3 regions of the Pseudarthrobacter sp. CCNWLW217 genome follow, and region 1 is predicted to be linked to each of the others. Evidence: predicted binding sites of a transcription regulator. Region 1 holds the regulator's gene; each other region holds the start of a gene.
The links. Region 1 encodes LexA, which represses DNA repair genes until DNA is damaged. Its sites were predicted from a motif close to TCGAACANNTGTTCGA; they were not measured.
Positions count from the first base shown of each region.

Region 1 (4,986 bases):
CGACGCCTGCGAACAACTTGGACCCTTCCGGCACTTTGACGGTGTTCCAGCCCATGTGCGGCACGACCTCCGCCGGTAGGAGTTCCACCTTTCCGGGCCACTCCCCCATGCCTTCGGCCTCGGTGCCGTGTTCCACACCAGCCTCGAACAGGACCTGGAGGCCTACACAGATACCCAGCACTGGACGCCCGCCGGCGACGCGCCGGCCGATGAGGCGGATGCCGTCCACGGCTTTCAGTTCGCGCATGACCGTTTCGAAAGCGCCGACGCCGGGGACCACGAGGCCGTCGGCGTTCAGTACGTCCTCGGGCTTGGAGCTGAGGATGACTTCTGCCCCGGCCCGTTCGAGGGCGCGCACGGCGGAACGGACGTTACCGGACCCGTAGTCGAGCACGGTGACGGTGGGCTTGCCTTCGGGCGATTCCGGCTTCTTCAGGGAAGCCGGGTCGATCACGGCGCCGTCGCGGAGGATCTGGCCGCTCACAGGGCACCCTTGGTGGACGGAATGCCTTCTACACGGGGATCGGGCTCCACGGCTGCACGCAATGCACGGGCGAATGCCTTGAACTGTGCCTCGACGATGTGGTGCGGGTCCCGGCCGGCGATGACGTTCATGTGCAGGCAGATGCCTGCGTGCAGCGTGATGGCCTCGAAGACGTGCCGTGTCAGCGACCCGGTGAAGTGGCCACCGATCAGGTGGTACTCCTGGCCGGCAGGCTCGCCGCCGTGAACCAGGTAGGGCCGGCCGGAGACATCAACTACCGCGTGCGCCAGGGCCTCATCCAGCGGCACGGTGGCTTCGCCGAAGCGGCGGATGCCGGCCTTGTTGCCGAGGGCTGTGCGCAGGACTTCACCGAAGGTAATGGCGACGTCTTCCACGGTGTGGTGGACGTCGATGTGAGTGTCGCCGGTGGCCTTGACGGTCATGTCAATTAGCGAGTGCTTGCACAGTGCCGTGAGCATGTGGTCATAGAACGGGACCGAGGTGTCGATGTTTGAGACGCCGGTTCCGTCGAGGTTGATCTCCACGAGTACTGACGATTCGCTGGTGGCACGCTCCATGCGTGCGATGCGGGACGCGGCAGTGCTGGATCCGGTGGAACTCATGGTCATATGTCCTTTGCGAAGAAGGAGTGATTGCCGGCGCGCGCAGCGCGGCTAACTCAAGTTTAGGCGGGCAGCTTTGCCTGGCTCGCCAGGATGGCTTCCAGGGATGTGAGGAAGGCAGTGGTTTCTGTCTCAGTCCCGGCTGTGACGCGCAAATGGCCGGGGATTCCGACGTCCCTGATCAGGACGCCGGAGTCCAGCAGCTGCTGCCAGACGTCGTGGGGCCGGTCCAGTCCGCCGAAAAAGACGAAGTTCGAGTCCGAAGCGGCGGGTTTGAGGCCCATCCGTGTGAGCTCCGAGACGATGCGGTCACGCTGCTTCTTGATGTCCTCAACATCGGCCATCAGCGCCTCGCGGTGCTGGAGGGCGGCCAAGGCCGTGGCTTGCGTGACGGCGGACAGGTGGTACGGCAGCCGCACGAGGCGCAGGGCGTCCGTCACTTCGGGTGCGGCAGCCATGTAGCCCAGCCGGGCTCCGGCGAGGGCAAAGGCCTTGCTCATGGTCCGGGTGACGATGAGGCGTTCCCGGCCCGGCAGCAAGGTCAGGGCGCTCGGCGTACCGTCGTGGGCAAATTCGTGGTACGCCTCATCCACAATCACGATGGTCTGGCTGTCCTCGCCGGCGGCGTACACGGCCTCCACAACATCCAGCCCCAGCCCTGTGCCGGTGGGGTTGTTGGGCGAACTCAGGAAAACGATGTTCGGCCGGAGTTCCTTCACCTGCAGGGCGGCTGATTCGGCGCTGAGGCCGTAGCCGAGCGCACGCTGGCCGGCAACGTACTTTGTGTCGGTGCCGCTGGCCAGTAGGGGGTACATGGAGTACGTGGGAGGGAAACCCAGGGCCGTGCGGCCGGGTCCGCCAAACGCCTGGAGGATTTGCTGAAGCACTTCGTTAGAGCCGTTGGCTGCCCAGATGTTGGCTGCGTCAAGACCGTGGCCAAGGTATTCAGCCAGCGCAACGCGGAGATCGGAAAATTCACGGTCCGGGTAGCGGTTCAGGCCGGCGGCTGCCTCGGTGACTGCTGCGCTGATCGCGGCCCGTACGTCCGCAGGAACGCCGTGAGTGTTTTCGTTGACGTTCAGCAGAATGGGAACATCCAACTGGGGAGCCCCGTACGGGGTCAGGCCACGGAGGTTGCTGCGGAGGGGAAGGCGGTTCAGACGCTCTAGCTGGTCATTCACCTGAACAGTTTAGTGCCGAAGCATGGACCCCGAAAATGTGACGGTCAGCGGCAGCGTCACTTCACAGGTACAAACAGCTGCTGGCCTGGCACGACAGCGCCGGCAGTGAGGTTGTTGAGCTGGACGATGTCCGCTATCACGTCGCGGGGATCGCGCTCGGGTGCAACCGCTGCCGCGATCGCCCACAGTGACTCCCCGGACTGTACGGTGACGGACACTGTCGGTGTGACTGAGAGATCGGCTGCGGAGTCTGCTGCCTTGGCGGGGGCGTTCAAGAATCCCGCCAGCAGGAAGATCAGGACAGCGAGCAGGACCAGCGGGATGCCGATCAGGACCACCCGTCCGCGTCGCGTCAGGCGAAGGGGCGGCAACTGCTCCTTGCCGGGGCGGACCTGCGGGACTGACGTGAGGTGCTGTACCGAGACGAACTGCGGACGGGAGTCCTGCGATGCTGAAAACGCTGACATGAAATGAGCCCTCCTGGACCATGCTTTGCTGCCCGGAGTGTTCCTTCCGCTTGTCCGGCGAAGCGGACGTTCCCGAAGTATTCGAATCTTCGAACGCTTCCGGAAGCGAATAGAACACATGTTCGAACTTTGCTTCTTCTGTTTTAGCACTTATCAACGAACATTGTCGAGACTCGCTAGAACAAATGTTTGAAAAAGTGTTGCGGCTGGCCTACGTTTGAACCAAGGATCAACCACCCGAAGTACAGCCACCTCTGTAGTTGATCAGCAGGGTCTGACAATCAATGCCGGAGGCTCCCGGCACCCGGCGCCGGAGGCACCGGGGCAACGGAAAGGCATTGGCTAACATGGCAGCAGCAGCCGGCGGCAGGGCGACCCAGAGGGGTCCACAGCCCCAGAGGACTCCCAAGGGGCTGACTGCCCGTCAGAAGAAGATCCTGGAAACGATCCAGCGTTCAGTCAATGACAACGGATACCCCCCGTCCATGCGCGAAATTGGCGACACCGTGGGGCTGGCCAGCCTCTCCAGCGTGACGCATCAACTCTCGCAGCTGGAGAAGTTGGGATACCTGCGCCGGGACCCTAAGCGGCCACGGGCCATGGAGGTCCTGATGCCGCTCACCCTGGATGCCGGGACTGCCAAGGCTCCGGGCTCCGCCGCACCGGCAACCCTGCGGGGCATCAGCGGCGGGAAGGTAACGGAGCTTTCCACTGCCATGGATACGGCCATGGTTCCCCTGGTGGGCCGGATCGCAGCCGGCGGGCCGATCCTTGCGGACCAGGTGGTTGAAGACGTGATGCCCCTCCCCCGCCAACTGGTCGGTCAGGGCGAGCTCTTTATGCTCAGGGTGGCCGGAGACTCCATGGTGGACGCGGCCATCTGCGATGGCGACTGGGTGGTGGTGAGGCGCCAGGCCGACGCCGTGAACGGGGACATCGTCGCGGCCCTCCTGGACGACGAAGCAACCGTCAAGACGTTCCGCCAGCGGGACGGCCACACGTGGCTGTTGCCGCAGAACACGCAGTACGAACCCATCCTGGGCGACCACGCCACCATCATGGGCAAGGTCGTTTCGGTTCTGCGTTCACTCTAGGTACAGTGCCCAGCAGCAAAAAGATCAGCTGAGCCCGCCCACATGGGCTGGCTCAGCTGATCTTCGCAGTTAACTCAGGCGTGCTCTTTGGACAGCCGTTCCAGCGCCGCAAACGCAATCTTGCGATCTGTGGTGGGCCAGAAGGGCGGCAGCGCACCCCGGAGGAACCCGGCGTACCTCTCGGTGGCCAGCCGTGAATCAAGCACCGCCACCACACCTTTGTCCCCGGTGGACCGGATCAGCCGGCCGGCACCCTGGGCAAGCCGGATGGCGGCATGAGTGGCGGAGACCGACATAAAGCCGTTGCCGCCGGCCTGGGCGACGGCCCGGGAGCGGGCAGTCATAAGGGGGTCGTCCGGCCGAGGGAACGGAATGCGGTCAATCACCACCAGCCGGCAGGAGCCGCCCGGTACGTCCACTCCCTGCCACAGGGACATGGTTCCGAAGAGGCATGTGTCGGGCTCGTCGGCGAACTGCTTGACCAAGGCGGTCATCGTGGAATCGCCCTGGCAGAGGATGCTCAGGCCCAGACGGGGCCGCAAGGCGTCGGCTGCTTCTTCTGCGGCGCGACGTGAGGAGAACAGGCACAGTGCACCGCCGCCTGAGGCCCTGATCAGCGCCTCGAGCTCCTCCAGCGCCTCCGCGGACACACCGCGCCCGGGCTTGGGCAGGTGCCCGGCAACGTACAGTATTCCCTGCTTTGGGTAGTCAAACGGGGAACCGACGTCAATGCCCGTCCAGCTCGGGGCGCCCGGGCCCACAAGGCCCAGCCCGCCGGCGGCCGGCTCGAAAGCAGAGCCGATGGCCAGTGTGGCCGAGGTCAGCACTACGGTGTGGCCTTCGAACAGTCCCTCGCGCAGCTTCCCTGCGACGCTGAGCGGTGCGATGTTTATCAGTGCCGGTGCGGCGTCGTCGGGCTGCGCATAGCCTTGCTGCGGATCGAAGGTGCTGGCACGCGAGAACCACACCACTTCCCGGTTCTCCCGGGCCACGATCAGCCGTTCACACAGTTCCAGGATGAGCATCAGGCGTGAGCGCGCGAGCTGGCGCCCGCCGTCGGCCGTCTGGCTGCTGTCCCCCTTCGAGTCGGACAGGGCAGCCCTGCAGGCGTCACGCAGCTGGTCGATGCAGTCCAGC
Region 1 is NZ_JBBCBT010000010.1:152,083-157,068, reverse strand. It holds gene hisH (imidazole glycerol phosphate synthase subunit HisH) at 1-484, opposite strand, end outside; gene hisB (imidazoleglycerol-phosphate dehydratase HisB) at 481-1,107, opposite strand; gene V9L18_RS13325 (histidinol-phosphate transaminase) at 1,170-2,288, opposite strand; gene V9L18_RS13320 (LysM peptidoglycan-binding domain-containing protein) at 2,345-2,755, opposite strand; gene lexA (transcriptional repressor LexA) at 3,103-3,849, shown strand; gene V9L18_RS13310 (ATP-dependent DNA helicase) at 3,924-4,986, opposite strand, start outside.

Region 2 (4,986 bases), on a different contig from region 1:
CAGTTCAGCACCACGCGGTCGCCGGCGGCCACGTCCGTGACGTCCGGGCCCACTGCTGAGACAACTCCGGTGGCCTCGTGGCCCAGCAGGAAGGGGAAGTCGTCGCTGATGCCGCCGAGCTTGTAATGCAGGTCAGTGTGGCAGACGCCGGAAGTGATGATGTCCACCAGGGCCTCACCTGGTCCCGGATCCGGGACCAGGATGGTTTCCAGCGTGACCGGGGCCCCCTTGGAACGGGCTACGACACCTTTGACTTTATGGACCATGGAAGGCTCCCTAATGCAGATAGAAAGAACGGGACCAACAGTGAATGTTGGTCCCGTTCTGTCTATCACGCCAGGCCCGGGGGTGTCCGGTCCGGCACTAGGCAGCCAGGCGGCTCTTGACCTCAGCGGCTGACGGGTTGGTGGCAGCAGTGCCGTCCGGGAAAAGCACGGTGGGGACGGTCCGGTTGCCGCCGTTGAGCTGCTCCACGAGTTCGGCCGTGCCATCGACTTCCTCGATGTTGATTTCCGTGTAGCCGATGCCCTGCGCGTCCAGCTGCTTCTTGAGCCGGTTGCAGTAGCCGCACCAGGTGGTGGAAAACATGGTGATGGTGCCGTTCTCGGGGGTAAAGTCCACGGAGCTCTCCTAAATCAGTAAGGGGGTTCGTTCCCATCAACGGTAACCCGCGGCCCACTATTCCCCGGAGCCGATGGCCCCGGATGACAGTGAATAGCAGTAATGGCATGCTGGTGCCATGTGTGGACGCTATGTGATGGCACGTGCCGTGGGGGACCTGCTGGCTGAATTCGATGCCCAGCTCGAGGAGCACGTCGAGTTGCCGCCGTCGTGGAATGTGGCGCCAACCGATGACGTTCCCATAGTCCTGGAGCGCCTGATTGACGACTCCACCGTCCGCCAGTTGCACGTGGCCCGCTGGGGCCTGGTTCCGTCCTGGGCCAAAGACCCGGGCATCGGGTCCAAAATGATCAATGCCCGCTCCGAAACGGTCCTGGAGAAGCCCGCGTTCCGCAAAGCCGTCCAGTCACGCCGCTGCGCTGTCCCGGCGGATGGCTACTACGAGTGGAAACAAGGCACAGGTAAGGCGAAGCAGCCCTACTACGTGCACCCGGGCGAAGGCAGCGGGCTGGTGTTCGCCGGCCTGTACGAATGGTGGAAGGATCCGTCGAAGGCCGAGGGCGAGCCGGGGCGGTGGCTGCTCTCCACCTCCATCCTGACCGCTGACACACCGCCGCCGGGATCGGAGTCAACTGTCTTCGGCAAGCTCACCGCCCTGCACGACCGTGTGCCGCTGCCCATGGACCGGGCCACCATGGAGTCGTGGATCGACCCGCACATTGACGATGCAGCCTTCCTGGTGGACCTGGTCCGCGCCCATGTGAAGGATGTGGCAGGGGACTGGCGCGTGGATTCTGTTGGCCGGGAAGTGGGAAACGTCCGCAACAATTCCCCGGAACTCATCCGTCCCGTCGAGGCGCTGTTCTAAGCCAAGCCGTTCGTTCGTTGACCCATCCCCTGACCCGGGTGCGGCGGGGGTTCCTGACTCCTAGACGGTGACCTTGCCGGCGTCGTCCACTGCCCACGTGGGGTTGTAGGCAATTTCCCAGCGGAAGCCGTCCGGGTCCGCGAAGTAGCCGCTGTACCCGCCCCACGGCTGGGTGACCGGCTCCGCAACGATACTCGCCCCGGCAGCAGCGGCTTCGGCCATGACCCGGTCCACTTCTTCCGTGCTGGCCAGGTTGTGGCTGAGCGTGATGCAGGGGACCGGCCCTGGCGCATCAACTCCGGCCTCGGCCTGCATTTGGCCGGCATTCCACAGGGAGAGGATGAGTCCGTGGTTGACCTGGATGAATAACACGTCATCAGGGAATTCCTTGTGCACGGGCCAGCCAAGGCCTTCGGCATAGAAGCGGCGGGAGGCGGCTACGCTGCGTACACCTAGTGAGATGAAGTCGACTCTGGGCTGCATGCTTCGATACTGTCAGAAGATGGCGACAATTCAAGGAAACGATAGGGACGCGCTGGCCGACAAGGAACAGCTCGCCGCCGTGCGGATTGCAGTCGACGAGGTGGATGACCAGATCGTCACCCTCATTGCCCGGCGCGAACGGCTGATCAGGATTGCCGGAACCCTCAAGGGGGACGACGCCGAAGTCCGGGCCCCTGGCCGGGTGGAGCGGATCATCGAACACGTCCGGTCCGCCGCGGAAAAGAAGGACATCGATCCGGACATTGTGGAGTCAACGTACCGGGCCATGATCTCGGGATTCATCGAACTCGAGCTGAAGGTCCATAAAGAAAACAGCTGATACTGTCCCCAGCAGTCCCGAGCTGTTCCCAGAAATTCCAAGGCGCCCTGCCACCGGATTTGTTCCGGCAGGGCGCCTGCTCTTTTCCCTGGTTAGAGTGATTCCTCGACGGCGATGCCGGACTGGAATTCCCGGCCGTCGGCCTCACTGAACGCAGACATGATGTGTCCCTTGCCCAGCCCGTGGATAGCATCCATGGGGAAGACTCCGGTAATGGTGCTGCCCGAATGCGTGACTCCGCTGAGGTCGTAGTTCTCCTCGGTTCCCTGTTCATGGCTGAACGAGTAGAAGGCGATCGCCTCCCCGTTCATGAATTCAATGCCCAGCCGTCTTTGCGATGAGTAGTCAGGGCTGGCGGCCATAAGCCCCACCACGTACGCACCCGAGCCCGGGATGTTGCCTTCAATATCAAAAGTGGCCAGGAGCGTGGAGTCCTGGGCTTTGATGCTTACCTGCTTCAGGAGTGCGTCATTGGTGCTCATGCCACCATCCTGCTACCTGCCGTCCCGTCCGTCCACCCCTGTCTAGGTTTTGCCGGGGCACCGGCGTAGACTGGATTTGTTCGAATATGTATTCGAACAGCCGTGTTCGAAACCCCGGGATGACTCGTCCCCGGGCAACGGTTCATTCAGTTCCGGGAGGCGCCCTTGGGCATGTTCAGCGAAACAGTTGACGTCCTTTGCAGCGCATCCGGACAGCCGGTGTCCCTCCAGTGGGCAGGGCAGCACTACACCGTCTGCGCCGAACCTGTCCGGTGGTTCGAACGCAGGCAGTGGTGGGCCGAGGAAAGCCGCGCACCCCTGGGAAGCGGGCCGGGGCTGGTGGACCACGAAATCTGGCGGGTCCAGGTGCGGGCAGAACCAGCTGAAACCGGCCACCTGAAGCAAGAAACCCTCACCCTGGACCTGAGCCGCCACCTCGGAAGCGGCCGCTGGCGGCTGCTCCGGATCCATGACGCAATCCAACCCAGAACAGCATGACCTTCACACACCTCCACGTTTCCACAGCCTTCAGCGCCCACTACGGGGTGTCCTGGCCGGACGAACTTGCCCAGGTTGCTGCCTCAGACGCCGCCACCGCCCTCGCCTGCACTGACCGGGACGGCCTGTACGGCACCGTCAAACACCTCAAGGCCTGCATGGCAGCAGGGATTGACCCCATCGTGGGTGTTGACCTTGCGGTGTTCGACGACGACGGCGACCACCGAACCCAGCTTGCCGGACGGGTGGTGGTCCTCGCCCGTGGCCACAACAGCGGTGCGGGCTATCGTGCGCTGTGCCGGCTCGTGTCCGACGCCCATGCCCGGACCTCCGGCAAAGCCGGGGGAGCAGTGCCGGTAGCCGTCACCCGCGCCGAACTCGCCTCCCGGACGCTTGATCCGAAAACCCTGAAGCCGGTCCTGACTGTGCTTATCGGCCCGGATTCCGACGTCGGACGTGCCATGGGCGGGCGGCGGTACCTGCGTCCCCGCACCCTCTTCAAACGCTGGCTTGATGCCATGCCGCGAGGAACCATGGTCGCCGAAGTGGTTTCCCAGCTGAGCTCGCCGGGCTCACCACTGAGCACAGCCCACGCGGTGCGGATGCTCAAACTTGCGGAGGAGCACCAGGTCCCGGCAGTGCTCACCAATGCCGTCCGGTACTGCGCCGAGGACGGCGCCGCCACGGCTGACGTCCTGGACTCGGCCCGCACACTGAAGTCACTGCCTGAACTGGCCGCAGAACCCCTCCTTCAGCCCAACGGGCAAGCCTGGCTGAAATCGTCCGCCCAAATGCTCCAGCTGGGCAAGGAAATCATCGGCGCCGCAGGATACGGTGCGGCGGACCTCAAACAGCTCATGGCGCAGACAGAAGCGCTCGCCGACCTCTGCCGGATTGACCCCGTAACTGACATGGGCTGGAAGCAGCCCGTAGTCCCTGAAGCCTCGGTCATCGGTATCAGCCAGGACCCGCACCTTGAGCTGGTCCAGCGCTGCGAGGCCGGTATCGGCAAGAGGTTTCCCGGCGTATCCGGAACCGCCGAAAAGGAAATGCGCTCGCGGCTGGAGCACGAACTGGGGATCATCCGAAACCTTGGGTTCTCCTCCTACTTCCTGACTGTTGCCGAGGTTTCCCGGATGATCATTGACATGGGAGTCCGCGCCGCCGCCCGGGGTTCAGGAGCTTCCAGCCTGGTCAACTACCTCATCGACGTCAGCCAGGTGAACCCCCTGCAGCATGACCTGATCTTCGAACGGTTCCTGTCCCAGGACCGGGCCACCCTGCCGGACATCGACATCGATGTTGAAAGCGCTGAGCGGCACAACGTATACCGGAGGATCTTTGACCGCTTCGGTGCCGAGCGCGTCACGCTGATGAGCATGCAGAACGGCTACCGTGCGCGCGGCGCTGTCCGGGATGCCGGCATGGCCCTGGGCATGGACGAGGGCGATGTTGGGGAGATCGCCAAGCAGCTGTGGCGTTTTTCGGCCCGCAAGTTCCGCGAAGCGCTGGTGGAGAAACCTGAACTGCGCGAGTTCGCCGGCAGGGTGGAGCAACGGGAGTTCGCCGAAAACCAGCAGCTTGACCTGCTGGTGGACCTCACGGAACGGTTGGACCGGCTTCCCAGGCATATTTCCATGCACCCGTGCGGGGTAATCCTTGGTGACGCCACGCTCCTGGACCGTACCCCTGTG
Region 2 is NZ_JBBCBT010000014.1:5,704-10,689, reverse strand. It holds gene V9L18_RS15835 (S-(hydroxymethyl)mycothiol dehydrogenase) at 1-266, opposite strand, end outside; gene V9L18_RS15830 (mycoredoxin) at 364-621, opposite strand; gene V9L18_RS15825 (SOS response-associated peptidase) at 740-1,489, shown strand; gene V9L18_RS15820 (VOC family protein) at 1,550-1,972, opposite strand; gene V9L18_RS15815 (chorismate mutase) at 1,992-2,312, shown strand; gene V9L18_RS15810 (hypothetical protein) at 2,405-2,794, opposite strand; gene V9L18_RS15805 (DUF6504 family protein) at 2,960-3,292, shown strand; gene V9L18_RS15800 (DNA polymerase III subunit alpha) at 3,289-4,986, shown strand, end outside.
Region 2: the regulator LexA is predicted to act here: its motif matches at 2,875-2,890, upstream of V9L18_RS15805 (DUF6504 family protein).

Region 3 (4,986 bases), on a different contig from region 1:
AAGGAGGTGTCCTTCGCGTTGAAGTGGGAGGTGCCGGCGAAGGCTGTGAGGACCTTGGCCTGGAGGTGGTGTTTGGCCAGCCGGGCGCTGGCCTGCTGGCCGTACACGCTGAGGACCTGGCGCAGGCCAGCGGCTGTGGTGATCGGGGTGGAGAACGAGCGCGAAAAGATGAGCTGGTCCCGGCCCACGCGCTCCTCCTCCATGGGAATGCAGGGGGTGCCTTGCAATTCCAGGACGGTCCGCATCAGCACTACCGAGAATTTGTCGCGGATCCGCACGGGGTCCGCCCGGCTGAGATCGAGGATCGAGTGGATACCCATCGCGTTCAGCCGTTTGGTCAGGCGGGTGGCAACGCCCCAGAGTTCGACGACGGAAAGGCCCGCCATGAGTGCCTCCCGCCGACCTGCCGGCACCGAATCCCAGCGGCAGACGCCGTCGAACGCGGGATTGTGCTTGGCCCATTTGTTGGCGAGCTTGGCGAGTGTCTTGGTTCGGGCGATACCAACACAGACGGGGACCCCCACGTTCCTCGCTGCGGCGGCCTTCATGTCCCGTCCCAGCTGGAGGAGTGCCGCGGGAGAGCCTTTGACGCCGAGGAAGGCCTCGTCGATGCTGTAAACCTCCAGCCACGCAGAGTACCGGCCCAGGAGTTCCATCACGCGGGCGCTGATGTCGCCGTACAGCTCGTAGTTGCTGGACCTGGCAATCAGCCCCCATTCTTTCGCCCGCGGGGCGATCTTGAACCACGGCTCCCCAACGCCGATGCCCAGGGCCTTGGCTTCAGGGGAGCGGGTGACGGCGCAGCCGTCGTTGTTGGACAGCACCACCAGCGGTTTGCCTTCAAGGGAAGGGTCAAAGGCGCGCTCTGCGCTCGCATAGAAGCAGTTCACATCCACGAGGGCGATTTCCTGCATCTGCCGCATCAGCGCCGGTTTAGACATGGGACCGGCCGCCGTTCTGGGTAGAGTTTCGGCTATGGATACGGGGGTGACTGTTCGTCGGGCGCACGTTGATGACGCTGCCGAGATGGCGCGCGTGCATGTGCGGTCGTGGCGTGAGACGTACCGCGGGGTGATGGCCGACCGTGTCCTCGACGACCCGGAATTGCCCTCCACCCGGGAACGCTTCTGGACCGTCGCCCTCAGCGACGAGCGCTACCAAGCGAACCGCGTCGCGGTGGCCGAGCGCGATGGTGAACTGATCGGGATTGCAATGGCAGGGCCACCCCAGGACTCCGGAACGCAGTGGGGCACTCACCTCTACGTGCTGTACGTCGTTGCGGCTGAGCATGGGACCGGCGCCGGGGCTGCCCTCCTGGACGCCGTCGTCGGCCCTCACGATTCGGCGGCGCTGTGGGTTGCCGATCCGAATCCCCGGGCGCAGGCGTTCTACCGCAAGCACGGGTTCGTAGCGGACGGGACCGTGAATGTGGACGACGGCGTGCGCGAGATCCGCATGGTGCGGCTCCTCTGAGCTGTGCTGCTTACTGTATTTCCGCGGGTTAGACATGGTGGAGGCACCTCGTGGCCACGCCCCAGATGGTGAGCTCGCTGAGGCTGGGGACGCGGATGTCCGGGTAGCGGGGGTTCTCTGCCTGCAGCACCACACCTGTGGCGGTGATCCGCAGCCGCTTGACGGTCAGTTCGCCGTCGAGGACAGCGATGACCACGGAGCCGTCCTTGGGTTCGATGGCCCGGTTGACGATGAGTTCGTCGCCGTCGCTGATCCCTGCCCGTTCCATCGAGTCGCCGGTTACCCGGACAACGAAGGTGCTGGTGATGTCCTTGATGAGATGTTCATTCAGGTCGATCCGGCCGTCGAAGTAGTCCTGGGCTGGCGAGGGGTAGCCCGCGGCAACCGCAACCGGGGACATCAGCACCAGCCGCAAGGAGAGGCCCGCATCTATCACACGGGGACCGACAACAACGCCCACAACACACCTTTATTCGAATATATGTTCGATACTTTGAGTGTACAGGCAGGGGGCGACAGTGCGTAGTCTCAACTTGCGCTCCTGACGGACCTGCATGCGAAAGGCGCGCTATCTGATGCGGAATTAGCGCTGCCAAGCGCCTCCTCCTCGGGGACTGATAGTTCGGGATCCTGTGGCAGGTGCGGGACCGACCGCTATTTCTGCCCTCTTTCGGCGAGCCGCTGGAGTTGCCATTGATGCACGTCGGGCAGCCAATCCAACGGGGCCGATGGGCCGATCCGCGGGTCGTCGGGAACACCGCCGTCGAGCAGGTCCTGGACATATGCGCGATCCTGATTGATTCGTACTCCTAGTTGCCCAGCCCCTCCCACTGAACCGTGACCGGGAATGACGGCATCGACGTCGTCTGCCAGGTCCTCGAACAGCCGCAGCGCCTCGAGGTAGTCCCCGAGCGGATCCGCTGCCTCCAGGTCGAGGAACGGCATCAGGATGTCAGAAAGCATGTCGCCGGCGACGAGGACGCGGCGCTCCTCAATCAACAGCGCCGCGTGGCCCGGGGCATGGGCCTGATGCTCGATGATGCGGACTTTGGGGCCATCCCAAGGAATCTGAGCAGCTCCGGCGGGCAGACCGGTAACTTGACCGAGCAGCTCCATCGGGATCTCTTCGGCGTACTCCGGCGGGAGCCCTTCGGCGATGAGGTCCTGCCAATCCGCTTTCGACAGCACATCGTGGATAGATGCCGCGCAGCGGGCCGTACCGTAACGGGGCGCTGCGCCGAAGGACGTGTGCCGGAGAACGTGGTCCCAGTCCGGATGCGTTGAGAAGCCTGCCACAACAGGCTGGCCCAACTCGCGAACGTCGTTCGCCAGGTCCGCCATTTCGCCACGCGTTATGCCGGGGTCGATGAGCAACACACCGTCCCGGCCCTGCACCACAACGGAATTAGTCTGGATGAACTCGCTCTCGTGAACGAGAACACCCTCAGCGACTTTCTTCAGCATGAAACGCCTTCCGCTTGTGGTTTTGAACCAGCTTGTCGAGACGCTATTAGCTGTCGGTAGTGGAGCGCAAGCATCTTGGCGACGTGGGTAACCCACGGTCCGGGGTGCTCGATTAGGGCGAGGTGCGGGCAGGGACTATCCGGGTCCGCCAACGGCACACCTGAATTCCGAGCGCCCATCCCACACAATCAAGAACCTGAATTTGGACGAGCGGTGCGGGGTGGATGTGGCGCCATTTAAGGTCAGCTGGGAACTCCAGTAGCCTGCTGGGATGGTTGCGGACGAGCAGGAACTGACAGGTGGAAACGCTTCCGAGAGCGTGGTTCGCATTGGTAACACCGTCCGAAAACCCTGGCTGGAGAACTCAGCCGCCGTGCAGAGTTATCTGGGTGCGCTCCGGTCGTCCGGGGTGGACGTTCCCCAGCCTCTGGGCCGGGACGAACACGGTCGAAGCACAGTGGAGTACATAGAAGGCGTACTCGCAATGGATCATTTGCCGCTCGGCCGGGACGATTTATTGCGGGTGGGTCGGATGATTCGGCAAATCCATGATGCGAGCGAAACAGTGCCGATGCGCAACCCGGGCGACTGGAAGATGCTGCTGCCGGCGGAGAATCCAGATCTGATGTGCCACAACGACCTCGCTCCGTGGAACCTCATCATGGGAGACCGCTGGGTATTCATCGATTGGGATGGTGCCGGGCCCAGCACGCGGTTGTGGGATCTGGCCTACGCCGCTCAGTCGTTCGGCCTGCTGTTCGACGGGCAGCCGGTGGATGACGCCGCCCTGAGGTTGCGGGCACTTGTTGACGGCTACGGAGCCGATGCCGCACTAAGCAAGGCACTTCCGGCTGCCATGGCGAAACGAACTGCGGCGATGTTCGATCTTCTGAAGTCCTCGCATGAGACCGGGATCCAGCCTTGGGCCGACATGTACGTGAACGGACACGGCGAGCACTGGCGTACCGCGGCACACTACGTCGCCCGGAATCAAGCGATCTGGGAACAAGCCCTCGCACAGCCCTTCAGCGGATGATCCGATAGCGCACGTGCGTGACGAGGCGGCTGCCGCTCACTTCCGTCGGCTCAAGCGTGAGGTTCCCGACGCCGTCGAGCAGCCGTTCACCCGCCCCCAGGGTCATGGGTGCGATGTGCAGCCGCAACTCGTCGATCAGCCCCGCCGACAAGTACTGGCGGGCCGTCTGCGCCCCTCCGGCGATGGCCACGTCCTTGCTGCCGGCGGCTTCCCTCGCCTTGGCAAGGGCCGATTCGATCCCATCGGTTACGAAGTTGAAGGTGGTTCCGCCCTGCATCTGCACAGGCTCGCGCTCCTGGTGCGTGAGAACGAACACGGGGGCGTGATACGGCGGCTCATCACCCCACCAACCCCGCCATTCTTCGGCCCACGCCCCGGGCCCGGCAAACATGTTCCGACCCATGATGTACGCGCCCGCCGCGAGGATGCCCTCGAGCTCGGGTGCGTTGGCTTCGCGTTCCTCGAACTGCCATCTGTGCAGCAACTCGCCGCCCTCGCCCAAAGGGTCTGTCGGAGTTTGGTTCGGGCCGGCGACGAAGCCGTCGAGGGAGATAGTCAGATCGCACGTGACACGGCTCATGCGCCCATCATGCCACCACCCGGCGGTTCGCGCCGGATGGGTCCTCCCTAAAGTTAGGGGCGCCGGACGTCCTGCGGCTGCGGTGCCCCCGGCAGGTCCTGGATCCGTTCTGTTGCCGCCCAGCTCGCGAGCAGGCGCAGCCTTTCATCTGACGGCGATCCGGGCGCTGCGGGGTAGACCGTGAGCGTGAAGCCGGGGTCCTCGGCCAGTTCCATCGCCTCGTAGGCAAGCTCGAGCTCTCCCACCACAGGGTGGTGGAAAACCTTCGTGCCCGCGTAGTGGCGCCGGACATTGTGGGCGGCCCAGCGCGTCCGGAATTCTTCGCTGCGGACGGAAAGTTCTCCGACGAGGTCGGCCAGCCGCTTATCAAAGGGGTTGCGCCCGGTCTGCGTCCGCAGGATCGCAACGTTGGTATTGGCCGCCAGATCCCAGT
Region 3 is NZ_JBBCBT010000001.1:136,960-141,945, forward strand. It holds gene V9L18_RS00640 (Y-family DNA polymerase) at 1-941, opposite strand, end outside; gene V9L18_RS00645 (GNAT family N-acetyltransferase) at 988-1,473, shown strand; gene V9L18_RS00650 (LexA family protein) at 1,502-1,933, opposite strand; gene V9L18_RS00655 (MBL fold metallo-hydrolase) at 2,128-2,937, opposite strand; gene V9L18_RS00660 (phosphotransferase) at 3,422-3,973, shown strand; gene V9L18_RS00665 (dihydrofolate reductase family protein) at 3,963-4,553, opposite strand; gene V9L18_RS00670 (helix-turn-helix transcriptional regulator) at 4,607-4,986, opposite strand, start outside.
Region 3: the regulator LexA is predicted to act here: its motif matches at 1,947-1,962, upstream of V9L18_RS00650 (LexA family protein).